3 regions of the Mycobacterium sp. IDUB_36 genome follow, and region 1 is predicted to be linked to each of the others. Evidence: predicted binding sites of a transcription regulator. Region 1 holds the regulator's gene; each other region holds the start of a gene.
The links. The regulator LexA, encoded in region 1, represses DNA repair genes until DNA is damaged. The targets are predictions, from matches to a motif close to CGAACANNTGTTCG.
Positions count from the first base shown of each region.

Region 2: the regulator LexA is predicted to act here: its motif matches at 2,192-2,205, upstream of ACZYW1_RS15790 (HNH endonuclease signature motif containing protein).
Region 3: the regulator LexA is predicted to act here: its motif matches at 3,755-3,768, upstream of cofD (2-phospho-L-lactate transferase).

Region 1 covers NZ_JBVAXH010000001.1:504,602-511,494, forward strand. The annotation lists gene nrdR (transcriptional regulator NrdR) at 1-311, opposite strand, end outside; gene ACZYW1_RS02395 (LysM peptidoglycan-binding domain-containing protein) at 420-899, opposite strand; gene lexA (transcriptional repressor LexA) at 1,114-1,812, shown strand; gene ACZYW1_RS02405 (LGFP repeat-containing protein) at 1,828-3,921, opposite strand; gene ACZYW1_RS02410 (acyl-CoA dehydrogenase family protein) at 4,353-5,513, opposite strand; gene ACZYW1_RS02415 (hypothetical protein) at 5,614-6,120, shown strand; gene ACZYW1_RS02420 (hypothetical protein) at 6,559-6,893, shown strand, end outside.
Region 2 covers NZ_JBVAXH010000001.1:3,174,084-3,180,976, forward strand. The annotation lists gene ACZYW1_RS15775 (Nramp family divalent metal transporter) at 1-152, opposite strand, end outside; gene ACZYW1_RS15780 (NAD(P)H-dependent amine dehydrogenase family protein) at 201-1,277, opposite strand; gene ACZYW1_RS15785 (SDR family oxidoreductase) at 1,279-2,070, opposite strand; gene ACZYW1_RS15790 (HNH endonuclease signature motif containing protein) at 2,211-3,644, shown strand; gene ACZYW1_RS15795 (DUF732 domain-containing protein) at 3,641-3,976, opposite strand; partial or broken gene ACZYW1_RS15800 (DUF6632 domain-containing protein) at 3,996-4,336, opposite strand; gene ACZYW1_RS15805 (hypothetical protein) at 4,451-4,702, opposite strand; gene ku (non-homologous end joining protein Ku) at 4,846-5,781, opposite strand; gene ACZYW1_RS15815 (carbohydrate kinase family protein) at 5,819-6,745, opposite strand; gene ACZYW1_RS15820 (mannitol dehydrogenase family protein) at 6,742-6,893, opposite strand, start outside.
Region 3 covers NZ_JBVAXH010000001.1:1,127,916-1,134,808, reverse strand. The annotation lists gene ACZYW1_RS05560 (NAD(P)H-binding protein) at 1-494, opposite strand, end outside; gene ACZYW1_RS05555 (NUDIX hydrolase) at 557-1,108, opposite strand; gene ACZYW1_RS05550 (coenzyme F420-0:L-glutamate ligase) at 1,105-2,454, opposite strand; gene cofD (2-phospho-L-lactate transferase) at 2,504-3,496, opposite strand; gene ACZYW1_RS05540 (WhiB family transcriptional regulator) at 3,840-4,202, shown strand; gene ACZYW1_RS05535 (metallopeptidase family protein) at 4,270-4,692, opposite strand; gene ACZYW1_RS05530 (DUF3499 domain-containing protein) at 4,854-5,291, shown strand; gene ACZYW1_RS05525 (phosphomannomutase/phosphoglucomutase) at 5,440-6,837, shown strand; gene ACZYW1_RS05520 (TobH protein) at 6,834-6,893, shown strand, end outside.

The sequences.
Region 1 (6,893 bases):
TCGTTACTGGGGACTTCCGGCGACCCGCCGGCCCGAACCGTGTCTTCGACCTGTTGCGCGAGCAGGCTCAGCGCGTCGTCGTCGACGTGCCGGCCCTGGCACGCGCGCCGCACCCCGCGCATCACCTTTTCCCGGCTGAACGGTTCCGTCACGCCACTGCGCTTCACCACTGCCAACACCGCGGTCTCCACGGTGGTGAATCGCCGGCCGCATTCGGGGCATGAGCGGCGGCGCCGAATCGCCTGTCCCTCATCGGCTTCACGGGAGTCGACGACTCGCGAATCGGGATGCCGACAGAACGGGCAGTGCATGGCCGCTCCTTCGCCGCACGGACTTGGGAGTGTCCCAATCCACTCCGAGCCTACCCGCGCGGTCGGGCAGCGGCCTAGCATCACCGGGTGTCGCAGCTGGTAAACGGCTCAGCCCACCGGCGCAATCAGCGTCTGCCCGGCCGTGACCGCCGAGGAGTCGAGCTCGTTGAGCTCGCGGATGCGGGCGGTGACCTGACTGGTCGGCGCGTCCGGGGCCACCCGGGCCGCCAGATGCTGCAACGTCTCCCCCGGCTCGACCCGGACGACAGCCAGCTGGTCAGGCATCTGCACAGCGGCTTTTTGAGGACCGGCGTGCAGCATGCCGCCGAAGTGCGCCACGAATCCCAGCCACACCGTGATGCCGGCGGCGATCATGGCGAGCGCCACCGTGGTGGCCGGAGTGATCGGACGCGGCCGGTGCGACGCGTTCGACATCAGGACTCCGGTACCCCGGTATCGCGGCGGTGCGGCGACGGGCCGCGACGGCTGCGGCCCACGGGACCCCGGGCGGCCGCTGCGGCCGGCCGGTCGCACCTGAACCGGGCGAACCCGGGTCTGTGGGCTCCGCGAGGTTGTCTCGATCTGCATCATGTGCGTTCCTCCAGTCGGCTCGTGGTCGATCACTTGTTCGAAGAGTAGTCGATAGTGTGTTCGAAAACCGAACATGTGATCGAACTGTTGCACACGCTGATGACCATAAAGCGGCCCTCCGACAAGTTCGACCGGTCTGACCAGGCCAGAATCGCGACATGCGTCGAACACATGTTTGATATCGAGGCGAAATGCCGCTACATTCGTCCGTATGAGCGATAGCGATACACCGCACGCCGAGCTTGAACGGCCCACTCGACCTGCGGAATCAGGGCTGACACCGCGCCAACGCACCATCCTCGACGTCATCCGCGCCTCGGTCACCAGTCGCGGTTATCCGCCGAGCATCCGGGAAATCGGCGACGCGGTCGGCCTCACTTCGACCTCGTCCGTCGCTCATCAGCTGCGCACGCTGGAGAAGAAGGGCTACCTCCGCCGCGACCCGAATCGACCGCGCGCCGTCGACGTCCGCTCCGCCGAGGACGTGTCGCGGCCGCCGGTGGTGACCGACGTCGCCGGCTCGGACGCGCTACCGGAACCGACCTACGTCCCGGTGCTGGGCAGGATTGCCGCCGGTGGGCCGATCCTGGCCGAGGAGGCCGTCGAAGACGTCTTCCCGTTGCCTCGCGAACTCGTCGGCGAAGGTGCGCTGTTTCTGCTCAAGGTGGTCGGTGAATCGATGGTCGACGCCGCCATCTGCGACGGCGACTGGGTGGTTGTGCGTCAGCAGAACGTCGCCGACAACGGCGACATCGTGGCCGCGATGATCGACGGGGAAGCCACCGTCAAGACGTTCAAACGCACCAGCGGCCAAGTCTGGCTGATGCCCCACAACCCGGCGTTCGACCCCATCCCGGGCAACGACGCCGCCGTGCTCGGCAAGGTCGTCACGGTCATCCGTAAAATCTGACCGACTGAAGCGGGTCTATCCGGCCCTGTGAAAGCCGTTCGCCTTGGCGACTTCCTCTGTGGCGAACCAGATTTCGGCCTGGGTGTCTTCGTACAACCCACTATCGGGCATGTAGTAGAGCCCTGAGCTGGCATTGGCCTTGACGGGGTATCCGTCCGGGACCTGATACGGGTCGTCCATCGGAAGATGAATCGCCAACTGCCCCGGCGCAATTCGCGCGATGGGGACGGCCTCTGTGACGAGGGCATCCTCACCGTCATCGGCAGCGTGCCGTCCTCCCCGGCTGTCGCCCGCGATCGGAATCCCGGTCGGGTCGGTGTCGACATCGTCGGTGTCCGCATCGAACTGCTGATCGGAACCGTGGTCGAAGCCGGCGGCGTGGTCGAATTCGTCGGCGCGGTCGAACTCGTCGGCCTGATCAAACTCCGCGTCGCGGTCGAACTCGTCGTCGTGATCGAACTCGTCGTCGTGGTCGAGCTCGTCGAACTCGGAAAGCTGATCAGGACTGTCGGTTTCGTCGTCGGCGAGCAACTCGTCGACCAGACTTCGCTGGCTCGGCGGCATCCACGCACTCGACGGTTGATTGGGCAGCCGGACCGTCCGCGGCCGCGGCGGACGGTAGTCGCTGGACAGACTCGACGACGCCAGATCGCTGTCGCCCTCCGGGGACCACTGTGACACCGACTCGGTCGCCGGTTCGTAGCCGGCGTCGTCGGAATCGCCGAGAGCGTCGGACCGGCCGCGTCGGGCGGCCCGACGCCGCGCCCACCACCGCGCCAGCAGCGCCACCAGGCCGATCAACAACAGCCCGGCGGCTCCCGCCAACAGCCATACCTTGTGCCCGCTCAGCCAACTGGTCCCGGCGTTGGGCGCTGCAGACCCGGCCGGGGCCTTCTGGCCGGGCACCTGCAAGCCGGACAGCGCCGATGCCAAGTTGGCCGGTTGGGTGGTGTAGCTGTTCTTGGTCTTGTTCCAGGCGATCTGGCCACCGGTGAACTTCTGCGTGACGATGTCCTTGGCGATCGTCTGATCCCCCACCGGCGCGCCCAGCTTGCCGGTCGCGCCGAGGAGTTTCTCCCACGCGACCTTGATGGCGCCGCGCACGACGTACGCACCGTGGTCCGACGTCCAGAAGATCACCGGTTTGTCGGAGGCGGAGAACGCGCTGACCTTGCTGGCCGGCTTGATGCCGCCGTCGGCTTCGTTGGAGATCGGGAAACCGAGGTCGCTGTTGGCCGGTCCGCCCAGTGCCTCGTATTTGGTCAAGATGTCGGCCTGGACGGCATTCGCGCCGGTGGCGGGGCTGAAGAAGATCTTGCCGCCGGTGAAGTTCTGGGCGATCCCGTCGCTGCCGATCGGATACTGATCGCCCTGTTTCGCGCCCAACGGGCCGGCGGCTCCTCCGGCGGCGCGCCAGGCCATGTTGATGTCCGCGGTCGGGTCGACCGGCACTTGCAGCCCGCTGAGCTGACCGGCCAGATTCGGCGGAACAGTGGTGAAGGCTTTGGTCAGCCGGTTCCAGGACACCTTGCCGCCGCTGAACGCCTGGGTCGCGAGTTCACCGTCGTAGGTCTCGTCGCCGATCGGGACTCCCAGCGCCCCGCCGGAACTGCCGAGCTTGTCCCAGGCCGCGTTGATCGCACCGCGCACGACGAAAGCGCCGTGGTCGGCGGTCCAGTAGATCAGTGGTTTGTCGCTGGCCGAGAACGTGCTGACCCGACTGTCCGGGCCGGCCAGGCCACGCACCTCGCTGGTGATCGGGAAACCCAGGTCGGAGGCCGCCGGCCCGCCGAGCGCCTCATATTTGTCCAGGATGGCGCCCATCATCGACCGCGGGCCGGACGCCGGAGTGAAGAACATTTTGCCGTGCACGAAGTCTTGGGCGAATCCTTGACCCGCGACGTAGCACTCGCCCTGCTTGGCGCCGAGGTCGGAGGTGTCGCCGCCGGCTTCTTTCCAGGCTGCGGTGATCGCATTGTCGGCATCGCCGATCGGGGACGCATTCGCGGCGGGTGCCAGCAACGCCAGAAACGTGAAGCTCGCCGCGAGCGCGGCCAGACCACGCACGGTGCCCCCGAAGATGCCCGATCGTCGTCGCTGCCCTGTCATCCCGCCCTCCCCGCGGCCGCCCAGTCCAAATTCCGCGCCCGGTTTCGACCACCCTGCGGGTCGCCTCAACTGCTCTGTGAGCGGCCGCACCTGGGAAGTCATAGGACGACCCTACGGAATGGTCACCTTGTCGATGCCGAAATGTCGTCCACAGGGCCGGTTTGTGTCGCATTCTGCTTGTTCGGCCCTTAGATTACGGTGCCCCATATCCGGGGGCCACGGCGCGCCGATGTTGACGTGCCGGCTGCGCTGGAAAGGCCCTTGCGAGCCTTTGACCTCGCGTGAGGCAACCGCCGCCGCTTTGCCAGGCCCGGACGCTTTCCGCAGTCGACTTACTGCGCCCCTGATTCTCAGGGCCGTTGAATGGCGCCTATTCCACGCATCGTCGACAGGTTGCGTGAAAGTGCTTGAGGGCTAAGTCGATTTCGCGGTCAGACACCCAGACTGCGACCGATGATCTCTTTCATGATCTCGGTGGTGCCGCCGTAGATGGTCTGCACTCGCGCATCGAGATACGCACGTGCGACCGGGTATTCGCGCATGTAGCCGTAGCCACCATGCAGTTGCAGGCAGCGGTCGATCAGGTGCACCTGCTTCTCGGTGGCGTACCACTTGGCCATTGCGGCCTGTTCTGCGGTGAGCTTCTCCTCGAGGTGCAGGGCGATGAACTCGTCGACCATGATCCGCACCACGGTGGCCTCGGTGGCCAGTTCGGCAAGCAAGAACCGGCTGTTCTGGAAACTGCCGACCGGCTTGCCAAAGGCCTTGCGCTCCTTGGTGTATTGCAGGGTCTGCTCCAGCACCTGCTCCATGGCGGCGACGGCCATGATCGCGATCGAGATCCGCTCCTGGGGCAGGTTCTGCATCAGGTAGATGAAGCCCATGCCCTCTTCACCCAGCAAGTTTTCGGCGGGCACCTCGACGTCGGTGAACGACAGCTCGGCGGTGTCCTGCGCGTCCAGGCCGATCTTGTCGAGGTGGCGTCCGCGCTCGAAGCCCTTCATGCCGCGCTCGACGGCCAGCAGCGAAAAGCCTTGCGCGCCTTTGTCCGGGTCGGTCTGCGCCACGACGAGCACCAGGTCGGCGTTGATCCCGTTGGTGATGAACGTCTTCGATCCGTTGAGGATGTAGTGGTCACCCTGCTTGACCGCGCGCGTCTTGATGCCCTGCAGGTCGCTGCCGGTCCCAGGCTCGGTCATTCCGATCGCGGTGATCATCTCGCCCGTGCAGAATTTCGGCAGCCAGCGCTGCTTCTGCTCCTCGGTGGCGAGAGTCAACAGGTACGGGGCGACGATGTCGTTGTGCAGGCCCCACCCGATGCCGCTGTACCGCCCGTAGGTGGTCTCCTCGGTGATGATCGTGTTGTAGCGGAAATCGGAGTTACCGCCGCCACCGTATTCCTCGGGGATCGACATGCCCAGGAAGCCCTGCTTGCCGGCCTCCAGCCACACTCCGCGGTCGACGATCTTCTCCTTCTCCCACTCGTCGTGGTACGGCGCGACGTGACGCTCGAGGAACGACCGGTACGACTCGCGGAACAGATCGTGCTCGGGCTCGAACAGCGTGCGCTGGTACTTGACGGCGCTACCCATGGGATGACCTCCGGCAGGATTGGGGACTCTTCGCCCAAGATATACCAACCGGATGGTTGGTAGGTCGGGTGTCGGGCCGCACGGGCATACAGTCGTCGGGATGGATGAGACGATCCTGGTGCAGGAGCTGGGGCAGCTCCTCGAATTCTCCTACACCGACATGCTGTGCTACGCCGGACCGTTTTCTCGTGCCGGCGTGGCCAGCGCGCTCAAAGTGCTGCAACGCGCGTTCGGCGCGTTGTCCCCCAACCACCCGCCGCAACGCCGTTCGGTCGTCGTTCGCGCGGCGTTCGACGAACCGGGGATTCGCGACGGCATCGAAGCGGTGACCCGCGCGGTGACCGACGGGCGGTACTCCATCGACCCCGCCCTGGTCCGCCCGGACCGCGGGCGGATGCTGCAAGGCTTCGTGTTCCAGACCGTCGTCAACGGCCGCACCGCAACTCTGCTGATGCGTCCCGGCTTCATCACCAACGAATTCTTCGCCTTGTCCGCTAAGGCAGAACGCGACCAAGCCGAAGAGGCGCACCTCGACGAACTGAACATTCACCTGGCGCGGCAGCTCCTTGCCTGTTCCGCCGAAGAGGTCTACGAGCTCCTGCTCTGACCCGAGTCTGGCGATCCTCGCAGCGGTCGACATTCGGTGGGCGCCGCATCCGACCGTGAGAAACGGTCACGACCCCTACCAGCTGAGGGTTCGCCGTTGCCGAACCCGATCTACGGCTTTTGATAACCAGATCCTGAGAAATTCGCCATCTTGCTGTGACGCCATGTTCGAACGGTCAAATAAATCCTTAAAACCGTTCCACCAGCACTGATTCGTGGTCAAAAAAGATTCGAAGTTTGTGCGAATGCGCTGTACTCGTACAAGTCCTAAGTTGTAGCTTAATTTCACCTGAGAAAACTCAGGTGTCTTTAAGGGGAGGACGGGGGCATGACCAGTCGACGCGCAAGCTGCAAGCAGACCAGCGAGGGCGTAGTGGTCGGGACGTCTCGCTCGGCATCAGCACCGGCAGCCCTCATCCACTATGGGGAAGGTAAGACCATGCACGTTGCAACAAAACGATCGATGATCGCGGCCGCCGCGATCGCGGCGGCAGGACTGTTCGGGTCGCTGCCGTACGAAGGGGCATCGGTAGCGCAGCAGGGCGTGCCGACGGTGCACCAAGAAGTCGCGCTGGTGGACTCCGTGTCGGATGCCGCATCGGCCGCCGCGGTCGTCGACTACGGCCCGCTACTCACCGCAGAAGGTGCGATCAACACCACTCTGTTCAACGCCTCGGTCGGCGACAACGGACTGTTCGAGACGCTGTACAACTCGCTGGGCAGCGACCTCTCGGAGAGCCTGCTGCAGACCGACGGCGCCGGCGGCATCTACGA
Region 2 (6,893 bases), 2.7 Mb from region 1:
ACGATCACCCAGAGCAGCGCGAAGCCGAATTGGGCGCCGGCGCTGATGTTCGCGGCCACATTGCCCGGGTCGACGTAGGCAATGGCGGCGACGAAGGCAGGGCCGAGCAGATACCACCCGGTCTTCAGCCGGGCACGGGTGTCCTGAGGCACCTAGCTCTCTTTCGATCGTCGAATAAGAAAGTTAGGTTAGCCGAACTGTCAGGACACCGAGTACAGCCCACGACCGGTGATCAGCGGGAGGTCCAGCGTGGTCCGGATTCCGGCCGGTGCGGCGACGACGGCGGGAATCGCGTTGACCACCCGCATCGCGGTGGCAACCAGGCCGGCGTGGTTGTGGTCGCCGTTGGGGCTGCTCAGGCAGACATCGATGGCGTACGACGGTTCGCCGGTGATCTCGACCCGGTAGCAACCGCCGGGCTGGGCCGGCTGCGGCCAGTCCGGGCACAGGTCCTCGCGCAACCGGGTGACGTGTTCGAGGACGACGACGGGATGACCGTCCACCATGCCCTGCACCTCGAACCGCAGTGCGGCGGCAGTGCCTTTAGAAATGTGCCCGGATGCGATGTCGAAGTCCTCGGGCGCCGGGACCCGCTCCTGGCGTTCGGTGACCGAGTCGAGTTCGACGCCCAGGCCCGCCGCGAGTTGGCGCACGACCGAACCCCAGGCCAGACTCAGCACGCCCGGCTGCAGCAGCATCGGGATGTCGTCGAGCGGCTTACCGAAGCCCATCACGTCGAACATCACCGCTGCGCTGTCATAGGTGGCGTAATCGACGATCTCCATGCAGCGGATCTGCTGGACGCTCTGGCACGTTCCGGCCAGCGCGAGCGGAATCAGATCGTTGGCGAAACCGGGATCGATGCCATTGACGAACAGGCTCGAATTGCCTTCGCGTGCAGCGTCTTCGATCGGCTTGAGCATGTTGTCCGGCAGCACCTGCCAAGGGTATTGCAGGAACACGGCGCTGCTGCCGACCACGTTGACACCGGCGGCCAGAATGCGCCGGTAATCCTCGAGTGCGTCGGGCAACCGATTGTCCGCCAGGGCGGTGTAGACCGCGCACTGCGGGCTGGTGGCCAGCACCGCGTCGAGGTCGGTGGTGGCCTTGACTCCTGTCGATACATCAAGGCCGGCAAGCTCTCCGGCATCCTTGCCGGCCTTGGCGTCGGAGGAGACCCAAACCCCGGTGAGTTCGTAATCCGGGTTGGTGATCAGCGCTTTGAGAGCGTGGATGCCGACGTTGCCAGTGCCGATTGCGGCGACTCTTATTGTCATGTCACAGATCCGGGATCGGTAGGTCGAGGTTGGGGAAGGTGATGCCGCCGTCGACTTCGATCACCTTGCCGGTCAGGTAGGCACCGGCGGGTGAGGCCAGATACACCGCGGCGGCGGCGATTTCGTCAGGTTGACCCAGCCTCCTGAGTGGCGTGGCCTTTTCCATCGGCTCCCTCAGCTCGTCGTTGGAGGCGACGACGTCCAGGGCGGACGTGGCGATCGAGCCGGGCGCGATCGCGTTGACCCGGACTCGCGGGCACAGGTCGAGCGCGGCGAGCCGGGTGTAGTGGGCGAGCGCGGCCTTGGCGGTCCCGTAGGCCGCGAAGCCGCGGCCCGCGACGCGTCCCATGGTCGAGGTGATGTTGATGATGCTGCCCGCGCCGGAGTGCTCGAGCATCAGCGGCACGGCGGCGGTGGTCAATGCGTGGGCGGTGGCGACGTTGAAGGTGAACGCGCTCTTGAGGTCTTTCGTCGAGGTGGTCAGCAGCCCGTTGGGCATGGTTCCGCCGACGTTGTTGACGACGATGTCCAGCCGCCCGAAGGCCTCGACCGCTTGGGCCGCCAGTTCGGCGGTGACCTCCGGCTGGGCCAGGTCTGCGGTGACGATGTGGGCTCGCCGGCCCGCGGCACGGATCTTGTCGGCAACGGCCTCTAGTTCGGATTGAGTGCGCGATGCGATCAGCACGTCGGCGCCGACATCGGCGAATGCCAGGGCGATGGCAGCGCCGAGACCGCGTCCGCCGCCGGTGACGATGGCAACTTGGTCGTCGAGTCGGAATTTGTCCAGGATCACGGGCGCCACCGTAACAAGCCGCCGACGGTCGGGGAACCCCATTTCTGAAACATGTTCTAGTTTCTTCACCCGGCTTCGGTAGGGCGTCATCGGGGATCCTGTCGGAGGGTGGCGCTACATTCGAATGTATGTTCGATTCGATGGATCTGACGACGACCGGCGAGTCGGTCGCGCTGATCGAACAGGCCCGCACCGCGGCGCGGGTGGAGGCCCAAGCCACGGCGAAGCGACTCAATGTGATCGCGGATCTCATGCAGCTGCGTTACCGCCAGCACGGGGACCGCTCGCAGTGGGTAGCCGATCTCTGGGATGAAATATCGGCGGAACTGGCTGCGGCCCTTCGGATCAGCCGAGCTCTGGCGTCGAGTTTCATGCGCGACGCCGAGACGATGCGCGAACGCCTACCCAAGGTCGGCGAGTGCCTGGCGGCCGGCGAGATCAACTACTCGATGTTCACCGTGATCGCCTGTCGCACCGCGTTGATCATCGACGAGGCGGCACTGGCCGCGGTCGACGAGCAGGTGGCACTGCGGGCGCCGCGCTGGCCGTCGCTGACCCGCGGCAAGATGGCGATGCGGGTGGACGCCATTGTGTCGCAGGTCGATCGGGACGCGATACGGCGGGCCGACAAAGAGATCAAGGACCGCTATCTGAATGTCTCGCGGTCGATGTCGGGTATCGCCGAGGTGTACGGAAACGTATTCGCCAGCACCGCGCAAGCCCTGGATCGCCGGCTGGACGAGCTGGCGGGCACAGTGTGCGAGGCTGATCCGCGAACCAAAGCGCAGCGGCGGGCGGACGCCCTGGCCGCCTTGGTGGCGGGTGCCGACCGGATGATGTGCACGTGCGGCGATTCTGGCTGCACCGCCATGCGGGGCCGACTGCGCAACCGCAATGTGGTCATCCACATCGTGGCCGAGCAGGCCAGCGCCGACGGCACCGGCAGCGCGCCCGGCTACATGGCCGGCGTCGACGAGTTGATTCCGCCGCAGGTGATTGCCGAGCTGGCGAAGTCGGCGACACTGCGGCCGTTGGCATTTCCGGCCGCGGTTGAGCCGGGTTACTCGCCGTCGGCGAAATTGGCCGACTTCGTCCGCTGCCGCGATCTGACCTGTCGCGCACCGGGTTGCGATCGGCCCGCAACGCGCTGCGACATCGACCACACGATTCCCTACGCCGACGGCGGCCGGACGCATCCGTCCAATTTGAAGTGCCTATGCCGGAAACATCATCTGCTCAAGACCTTTTGGGGCTGGCGCGATCAGCAACTCAGCGATGGCACGGTGATCTGGCGGCTGCCGGCGGGGCAGACCTATGTGACGAGCCCCGGGAGTGCGATCCTGTTCCCGGCGCTGACGGCACCGACCGGGGACGTGTCCGACGCCAAGCGGACGCGCGAGACGCCGTGCGGCGATCGTGCGGCGATGATGCCGACTCGTCGGCGTACCCGGGCCCAGCATCGGTCACAGCGAATTACCGCTGAGCGCAACCGCAATCGCGACGACCGGCTGGCGCGGCAACGCACCGTGCCGAATGCCGGCGGGTTATCCGGGGACGACCCGCCGCCGTTCTAGGCTGTGGCGTTGGAGCGCGACTTGTACTGCGGGCAGTAGGCCGACACGGCGACCCCGATGAAGAAGCTGGATTGGCTGACGTTGAGATCGGTGTCACCGACCAACTTCATGGCCAGCGCGCTTGCGTTGTAGTGCTTGTCCAACCCGTCGCACACCATGTGAGCCTCGGCGAGCATCGCATCGCGGTTGTCGTCGTTGATCACGATGTTGCGCTTGGCGAGGGCCACCACCACCGCGTCATCGGTGGCATCGGCTGACGCCGGCGACGCGCACGCCAGGGTGACGGCCACCGCGGACAACAGCGTCGCCCACCTGGTACATCGAACTTTCATGTGCTGACGTTAATCCAGATCACACCACTTCGCGCGGCGAATCGACCGCAGGTGACGCGATGCCCGACGCGCGTAGCAGGACCGCCAGCACCACCGCGGCCAGCAGCAGCGCCGGGACATCACCCCACAAGTCCCCATGTGGTGTTGTCCCTTGACCGACTCGACGGCCATCACCAGAGCGTGCACCACACTCGACCACACGGTGAACCAGATCAGGCTGACATGGGCCTCAGGCCGCCTAGCCGCGTTGAACAGGAACAGTCCCAGCGTCACGTACAGCCCGACGATCATCATGAAGTAATCGGAGTGGTGCGCCGGACCGTGATGCCATGCCCATCCCGATGGCCACACCACTGCCAGTGGTTAGACGAGCAACATCACCGTGCCGAAGAAGACGAGTGCGACCTGGAGCAGCCGGTAGCTGGTCGATTGCGTCACGGGATCTCCAAACGTACTGTGCTTCAGCTGGTTTCGTTAACCCCAGCTTCCGGGGGTGCCCTGCGGCACCTGCTGGCCCAGCCAGTTGCAGGGCATCATCGTCCGCCAAGCGGTGAAGGCGCACTGCTGTTCAGGGGTCAGCGGACTGCCACCGGCGCACTGAGGTGTGTCCCGAGTGCCGCAGATCGGGGGATCGGCGTGGCCGGGCGGAGCCGCTCCGATCACGCCGTACATCACAGCGGCTGCCACGATCGCGAGCCCCGCTATTGCCTTCCGTAGATGACCCATGTCGAGCTACTTCCCGAACGCGGCCCGGATCTGGCCGCACTGGACCGGACGATACCTCCGGCTCGCGCGGGCACGCTGTGGAAACAGCAAAATTCTCGTCTACCGAAAGCCGGACACAGCCGATCGTGCGTCGGTAATGCGTTCTAGCGCTTGGCGGCCGACTTCTTGGCGGGAGCCTTTTTCGCCGCCGACTTTTTCGCAGCGGTTTTGGCCGGGGCCTTCTTGGCGGGCGCTTTCTTGGCAGCGGTCTTTGCGGCCGGAGCCTTCTTGGCCGGTGCCTTGTCGCCGCCGGAGCGTGCTTTCACGCTGGCCTCGAGTTTGGCCAGCAGGTCGGAGACGTCTTCGGTCTCGTCGAGCTCCTTCGGCTGCTCCTCGGTGGTAAAGGCCTCGCCACCTTCGAGTTTGGCCTGCACCAACTCGTGCAGGTGTGCCTGGTAGTCGTCGTGGTAGCGGTCGGGATTGAACTCGTCAGCCATCGATTCGACCACCTGGCCCGCCATTTTGAGCTCGGCAGGCTTGACCTCGACCTTCTTGTCCAGCACCGGAAAATCGGGGTCTCGGATCTCGTCGGGCCACAGCAGCGTGTGGATGACCATGATCTCCCGCTTGCCGAAGTCCTTGACCCGCAACGCCGCAAGCCGTGTCTTGTTGCGCAGTGCGAAGTGGACGATGGCCACCCGGTCGGTATCGGCCAGCGTCTTGGCCAGCAGCACATAGGATTTCGTCGATTTGCCGTCGGGCTCGAGAAAATAGCTCCGGTCGTACATCATCGGGTCGAGCTCACTGGCCGGGACGAATTCCAGCACCTCGATCTCGCGGCTGCGCTCTTCGGGCAGCGTCGCGATGTCGTCGTCGGTGATGATCACCATCTGACCGTCGTCGGATTCGTAGGCCCGCGCGATGTCGCGGTACTCGACGACTTCACCGTCGACTTCGCACACTCGCTTGTACCGGATGCGGCCGTTGTCCTTGGCATGCACCTGGTGGAACTTGACGTCGTGGTCCTGGGTCGCGCTGTAAACCTTGACTGGGACGTTGACCAGCCCGAAAGAGATGGAGCCCTTCCAGATCGAACGCATGCTGCCAGTATGCCCACAGGAGGGGGCGGATACGCGTCTATCGCTGCTGCGCCGCGGCGGTCAACGCCTCACGGTCCGGCAGATCGGCGCCGGCGCGGCCAACGGTCACCGCCGCCACGGCACTCCCGGCCTCCAGCGCGGCGGTCAGGGCCTCGAGGTCGAGTGCGGCGAGTTCGGCCCTCCGCTCGGCGCCCAGCAGTCCCTGCGCCCACAGGGCGTCGAGCAGTCCGACCATGAACGAATCACCGGCGCCCACGGTGTCGACGACCCGAGACGACCGGGCCGGAACCCGCACCGCGCCGGCCGCGCACACGGCCTCGGCGCCCTGATCGGCCATGGTCACCGCGACGATCGCCGGACCGAGCGCCTGCCAGGTCCGGGCGACGTCCTCCGGCTCCCGATCAGGGTGCAGCCAGCGCAAGTCCTCGTCGCTGACCTTGACGATGTCGCTGCGTTCGACGAGATGCTCGATGCGGGTGCGGGCCAGTTCCCGGTCGGCGATCAATGACGGCCGCACGTTGGGATCGAAGCTGACGGTGGCCGACACCCGGTAGGCGTCGACCAACGCGGCGACCGCCAAACAGCCCGGATCGTGCACCGCGGCAATGGATCCGGTGTGCACGAACAGCGGCGGTGGGACCGGCGGCGTACCGGACAGTTGCCAGTCCAGGTCGAATTCATAGCTGGCGGAGCCGTCTTGGGCGACCGTGGCGCGTGCCGTGGTCGTTCGCGCCGCACTGTCGCTGCCCGAAACAAGTTGCGCCCCGGACGCTTTGACGTATTCGGTAATCCGGCGACCGTAGGCGTCGTCGCCGATGTGGGTGAGGAAGTCGACGTCGCGGCCCAGCCGGGCGAGTCCGACCGCGACGTTGAGCGGACTCCCGCCGACATGCTCGCCGATCACCTGGTGACCGTCCTGGACGATGTCGATGAGTGCTTCGCCGATCACCAGCCCACGGCTCATTGCACCAACGCCTCCAACGTCGCACGCGCCCCCTTGCTGTGCAGCGAATCCAGCGCCCACCGGTAGGACTCGACAAAGCGGTGCTGGTGCGCCAGGTCGGCGAACACCGCCGTGACCTCGATGAACGCGTTGGGATTCTCGTGCTGCG
Region 3 (6,893 bases), 620 kb from region 1:
GAACGCGCAGCGAGCGTGGTGAACAACGGATTCTCCAGGAATGCCGTGGGCCTGACGTGGACGGCCGGCACCGGGGACCAGTCGACGACGTGTTCGGCGAGCCAGTGGAGTCTCTGGTGATGCGACTCGGTGGTGCTGGTCGACGTCATCTGCGACACGGTCATCTGCGACATGTTCACGAGTACTTCGAGGCCGCTGAGTTCGGCGGCCAGCGAACACACCACGGCCGTGGCTTCGAGGTACGAAGCGGACACACTCATGCTGAAGAACATTCGGCTGACGCCGTCCAGCGCGGCGGCGACGTCGACCGGATTTGTCAGGTCTCCGACGACGACCTCGGCGCCGCTGTCGCGGAGCGCATCCGCGCGGGCATCGTCGCGGTGGACCATGGCGCGTACCGCGAGCCCGCTGGTCAGCAGATCTTCGACGACCATGCGGCCCACTCCGCCGATGCCGCCGGCCGCCCCGGTCACCAGGTACTTCGCTGAGGTCATGGCGTTCCTTCGCGGGATCCGACGGTTGGGTCTACCCGATTAGAGCCAACTCCGAGGCCCCGCTATTCCCGGTGACTGCCGCGGCCGGCGGCACGCTGCACCAGGTAGACCAGACCGTCGTCGACGCCCTCGGGCAGCGCGTCGATCGGCCACCACCGCAGATCGTCGGACTCGTCGCTGATCTCGATCTGCGCCCCGGCGCACGCATGGGCCAGGAACTGCAGGTCCAGGTGGCGGGTGGGTACACCCAGCGAGCAGGTCAGCGCGTGAACGTTGATGGCCACCAGGTCGGGGGAGAGCCGCAGATCGTCCACACCGGATTCCTCGGTGGCCTCGCGCAGCGCCGCAGCGAGAATGTCGGCGTCGTCATCCTCGCAATGCCCGCCCAATTGAACCCAGCGGCCCAGCCGCGGATGCAACGTCAGCAAGACCCGGCCACCGGTGTCGTCGAGCACCAGCGTCGACGCGGTGATGTGCCCGGGCACGCATTCCCGTCGGCACGCGTCCTCGCGGGCGTCGAGAAATGCCAGCACCGCGTTGCGCAGCGAATCCTGTGCGCGATCCGGCGGTTGCCAGTCGGACAGCAGGGTGATCGCCGACGTACGAACACTCACTTGCGCACCAGCAGATCGCTGACCGGCACCGGGTCGCGCGGCTCCGACTGCTCGAGCGGATAGCCGATGGCGATGGCGCCCAACGGTTCCCAGTCACCAGGCAGATCGAGTTCCGCGCGAACCAGATCCGCGACGAAGATCGTCGATCCGATCCAGCAGCTACCCACGCCGCGGACCGCGAGCGCCACGAGCAGAGCCTGCACGGCGGCGCCGACGGCGACGGTGAACATGGTGTGCTCGGCGTCGGTCCGCGCCGCGTCCGGATAGCTGTGTGCGCCATCGGGTACCAGGAACGGAATCACGACTTCGGGTGCGTCGTAGAGGATCTGGCCGCGCGCCACCCGACGCTCCACGGCGTCGGCGGGCTTGCCGTCAGCGGTCAGATCGGCGCGCCACTTGTCCCGCATCCGCGCGAGAAGACGGTCTCGGATGGCCTCGGTCTGCAGCCAGACGAAGCGCACCGGACGGGTGTGGTGCGGGGCGGGGGCGGTGAGCGCCTCGGCGACGGCCTCCTCGACGAGCGCAGGTGGCACCGGGTCGTCGGCGAACTGCCGCACCGAGCGGCGGAGCAACTGCGCCTGGCGGCGGCCCAGTTCCAGGGCCTCGGCGGTGCCCAGCCAGAACAGGTCGTCGGTGCCCGACCTGACGAGATGGCGTGCGGTGGCGTTGGTCTCGGTCACCACCCCGGCGGGTAGCCCGCGCACCACGGCCACCGGTATCGAGGTCAGCTTGCCCTTGACCAGATCGGCGGCTGCGGCGATCTCGTCGGCGACGGCGACCTCGGTGACCAACAACTCGTTGCCGTGCCGGTCGACCGCACCGGCATAGCCGTGCAGCACCGAGACGCCGGCGGCGCCCACCGCGGCATCGGTCTGGCCGTTGCGCCAGGCCCGGCCCATGGTGTCGGTGATGACGACGCCGACGGTGACGCCGAGGCTCTCCCGCAGGCCGGCTCGCAGGGCGGCGGCGCTGCCGTCGGGATCGACTGGGAGCAAAGCCAACTCGTCGGTGCCGATGTTGGACCCGTCGACGCCGGACGCGGCCTGCACGACACCCAGCCCGTTCTCGGTGATCAGCGTCCTGCCCTTGCGGGCCAGCACCCGCACGGACTCCGCGTCGACCAGCTTGCGGCGCAACGTGTCTCGTTCCTCGGGGTCTTCCGGGGCGGGCACCAACCGGCCTTCGCACTTGGACAGCACCTTGCTGGTGACGACCAGCACGTCGCCGTCGCGTAGCCAGGGCGCGGCCGTCGCGAGCGCGGCGCCGAGGTCGTCTCCCGGCCGGAATTCGGGAAGCCCCGTCACCGGCAGGATCTCGATCGGCGACGCGGTGCCGTGCTCGGTCATCTGGCGCCGCTCCTCAGCATTGCCATGCGATGCATCGTCGCCGGCGCGGTCATCTCGCCACCCCCGCTAGATCCAGCCCGGCCTTGACCATCTCGGCCGTCGTCGGGGGGTCGGTCATCAGCAACGGCACCGAGCGCACCGCGATCCCGTCGATGTCGGCGTGGTCGCCGTCGTGAATCAACCAGCAGTCCAGGATGCCCGTTCCCGCCCGCGCGCCGTGATATTGGCCGACGGCCTCCGCGGTGGAATCCACGCCGATGACCTTCAGGCACTCATCGGCCATCCCGCGCAACGGCTTTCCGTCGATGATCGGGGAGTAGCCGACGACCGGTGCGCTGGTCGACCGCAATGCCGAACGGATCCCGGGTACCGCCAGGATCGCCCCGACGCTGACCACCGGATTCGACGGCGCGATCAGGACGACGTCGGCGTCGGCGATGGAATCGGTGGCTTCGATTGTGGCAGTTGCCTTTTCGGCACCCACGAAGGCGAAGCTGTGGGTGGGCAGTTGCGCGCGGTAGCGCACCCACCACTCCTGGAAATGTATCGCGCGCTGACTGCCGTCGTCGGGATCGGTGATCACGACGTGTGTTTCGCAGCGATCGTCGCTTGCCGGCAGCAGCCGGGCGCCGGGTTGCCATCGGTCGCACAACGCCGCGGTCACCTGCGACAGGGGGTAGCCGGCGCGCAGCATCTGGCTGCGCACCAGATGGGTGGCCAGGTCCCGGTCGCCGAGCTGAAACCAGTCCGGCTGTACGCCATAGGCCACGAGTTCCTCTTTGGCGTGCCAGGTTTCACCGCGATGGCCCCAGCCGCGCTCGGGGTCGATGCCACCGCCCAGGGTGTACATGCAGGTGTCCAGGTCCGGGCAGATGCGCACGCCGTGCATCCAGGCGTCGTCGCCGATGTTGACGACCGCCGTCAACTCGTGATCACCGTCATTCGCAGAGGCGGAGGCGAATTGGCCGAGACCGAGAAGCTGCTGCACCCCGAGCAGGAAGCGCGCGCCGCCCACCCCGCCGACCAGAACCGTCACCTTCACACCGCACGACAGTACGCGCGGCCGGCGGACCGACGCCCGGATGAGTCGGTAAGCCGACACGCGGGCATGGTGCCGGAATGCCTTGTGTGACTGGTGTGACCGACTCGCCACGCCCCATCGGCCTCAGTGCCGCAAAAAATAGGTCACGAGATGATATGGAAATCTGTCCAATCGCTTGCGAATCGACTCTTACCCGTGTGTAATCACAGCAGTGTCATTTCGGTTGGCCGGCCGGATTCGGTGTCGCAGACCGAGATTCGATCAAATGTTCGAATCGGGATGACCGACATCAAAACAGTGGTGACATTCGTGTGATCTACGAAACCAGGTGAGGAGGCGGAGCATGTCCTATGAACACCTTCGGGGGCTAATGGGAGGAACACCGCACACCGCTCCCGGTCTGCCGTTGACAGGGGTATCCCAAAGGCCCCATTTGAGTTTGGTTCCCGACGCTTTCGAAGACGAATTCGAGGCAATCGAGGAAGCAACCGATCAGTGGCAAGACCGTGCGTTGTGCGCTCAGACGGATCCGGAAGCGTTCTTCCCCGAGAAGGGCGGCTCCACTCGCGAGGCCAAGAAAATCTGCCTCGGCTGCGAGGTTCGAAGTGAATGCCTGGAGTACGCGCTGGGCCATGACGAGCGCTTCGGCATCTGGGGTGGGCTTTCCGAGCGTGAGCGTCGTCGCCTCAAGCGCGGAATCGTCTGACCTACAGGGCTTGACGAATAGCGGATGACCCGCTGAGCCCGGCTTCGGCTGAGCTCGCGGTCGTCCGCTATTCGTCTTCCATCGTCGGATCGATCACCGACGGTTCGACGTCCAGGTACGTGGCCACCTGTGCCACCAGGATCTCATGCAGCAATTCAGCCAGTTCGACGGTGTCTTTCGCCCGTCGCTCGATCGGCTTGCGAAACAACACAACTCGCGCGCGCGTGGCGCTGCCGCGCACGTCGACGCCCGCGGCGATCAGACGGGCCAGCGCGATCGGCCCGTCGGCGACCACCTCCGGTGGCCACTGCACGTTGCCCGGATCCTTGGCCGAGATGCGGGGGATCTCGTCGACGGCCACGTCGAGCCCGGACAGCCGCTCCTGCCAGCGTCGCTCGATCGGCTCGTAGGCCTCGAGGACGGCCATGTCGAACCGCTCGGCGCGGCTACGCCAACCCGGCACCGTCGGCGGCAGCAGGGGTCCGCGCATATCGCGGCCGCGGCGCGAGACCCTCTTACCCGTCGGGCGGCGGCCGCGCGGGGAGCTGCGCGAATCGCTCACTCGGCGATGGTAACGGTTGGGCATCCTGGCCCGACCCATTGCGCGTGTCCGCCGCCGTGTGGACGTTTTCGCACGATAACCTCTCGATCGTGAACGTTCCTCGTCGCTGCTGCCGGCCAGGGTGTCCGCATTACGCGGTCGCGACGTTGACCTTCGTGTACTCGGACTCCACCGCGGTCGTCGGCCCGCTGGCCGTCGCCAGCGAACCCCACTCGTGGGACCTCTGCGTAAGCCACGCCGGCCGCATCACCGCCCCGCGCGGGTGGGACCTGGTCCGGCACGCCGGTCCGTTGGCCACCAACCCCGACGAAGACGATCTGATCGCGCTGGCCGAAGCCGTGCGGGAGGGACGCGACGTCGCCGCCGGTGGCGGCACGGTGAACGGATTCCACGAGGTCGCCGGCCAGTTGACCGCCGCACCGGCCGAGGCGCCGGCCGCCGGTGTGCTGACGTCCGCTGCTCCCCGCCCGGCCACCAACGGCCGCCGGCGCGGTCATCTCCGGGTGCTGCCCGACCCGTCGGAGTAGTTTTCTGCATCGCGTCTGCCTCCAGGGCGCAGAAGTGCGGGTGCTCGAACAGAGTCACGCATGAGCTCCTCAACGGACCGTGCCGGTCCGCATCGTCGCCCGGCTAGGCTTGACGGGCTACACGTCCCCGTCGTCAGGAGCCCTCTCGATGTCTCGGCCCGCTGCGGCTGTTCACCGTGTGATCAAGGCGTATGACGTGCGAGGTCTGGTCGGCACCGAGATCGACGAGGCGTTCGTGCACGACGTCGGCGCCGCCTTTGCCCGGCTGATGCGCAGCGAGGGCGCCGGCCGCGTCGTCATCGGCTACGACATGCGCGACAGCTCGCCTTCGTTGGCCGCCGCCTTCGCCGACGGTGTCACCGGCCAGGGTCTGGACGTGGTCCGGATCGGGCTGGCGTCGACCGATCAGCTCTACTTCGCTTCCGGACGGCTCGACTGCCCCGGCGCGATGTTCACCGCGAGCCACAACCCGGCTGCCTACAACGGCATCAAACTGTGCCGGGCCGGCGCCAAGCCCGTCGGCGCCGACACCGGGCTGGCCACCATCAGCGACGACCTGATCGCCGGCGTCGCATCGCACGAGGGCGCCGCCGGCACCGTCACCGACCACGACCTGCTGGCCGAGTACGGCGAATTCCTGCGCTCGCTGGTCGACACCGGCGGGCTGCGCCCACTGCGGGTAGCCGTCGACGCCGGCAACGGGATGGCGGGCCACACCGCACCCGCGGTGCTCGGCGTAATCGACTCGCTCACCCTGCTGCCGCTGTACTTCGACCTCGACGGCTCGTTCCCCAACCACGAGGCCAATCCGCTGGACCCGGCCAACCTCGTCGACCTGCAGAAGTTCGTCGTCGAGAACGGTGCCGACATCGGGCTGGCTTTCGACGGCGACGCCGACCGGTGCTTCGTCATCGACGAGCGCGGCCTGGCGGTGTCACCGTCGACGGTGACGGCACTGGTCGCCGCCCGCGAACTGAGCCGCGAGATCGGTGCCACGGTGATCCACAACCTGATCACGTCGAAGGCCGTGCCGGAGTTGGTCATCGAGCGCGGCGGCACGCCGGTGCGCTCGCGGGTCGGACACTCCTACATCAAGGCGCTGATGGCCGAGACCGGCGCGATCTTCGGCGGCGAGCACTCGGCGCACTACTATTTCCGCGACTTCTGGGGTGCCGACTCGGGCATGCTGGCCGCGCTGTACGTACTGGCCGCGCTCGGCAACCAGGAGCGACCGCTGTCCGAGCTGACCGCCGACTACCAGCGCTATGAGGCGTCCGGCGAAATCAACTTCACCGTCCAGGATTCCGCCTCATGCGTCGAAGCGGTGCTCAAGGCGTTCGGCAACCGCATTCATTCGCTCGACCACCTCGACGGGGTCACCGTCGATCTCGGTGAAGGCAGCTGGTTCAACCTGCGCACCTCCAACACCGAACCGCTGCTGCGCCTGAACGTCGAGGGCCGATGCGCCGAGGACGTGGACGCGGTCGTCGAGCAGGTGGCCGCGGAGATCCGCGCGCAGGTCAGCCAGCCGGAGGCGGTGACGTGAACGCGGCCCAGGCCGCGATCGACCTCGACGACATCGACGGCCTGCTCGGCGCCGAC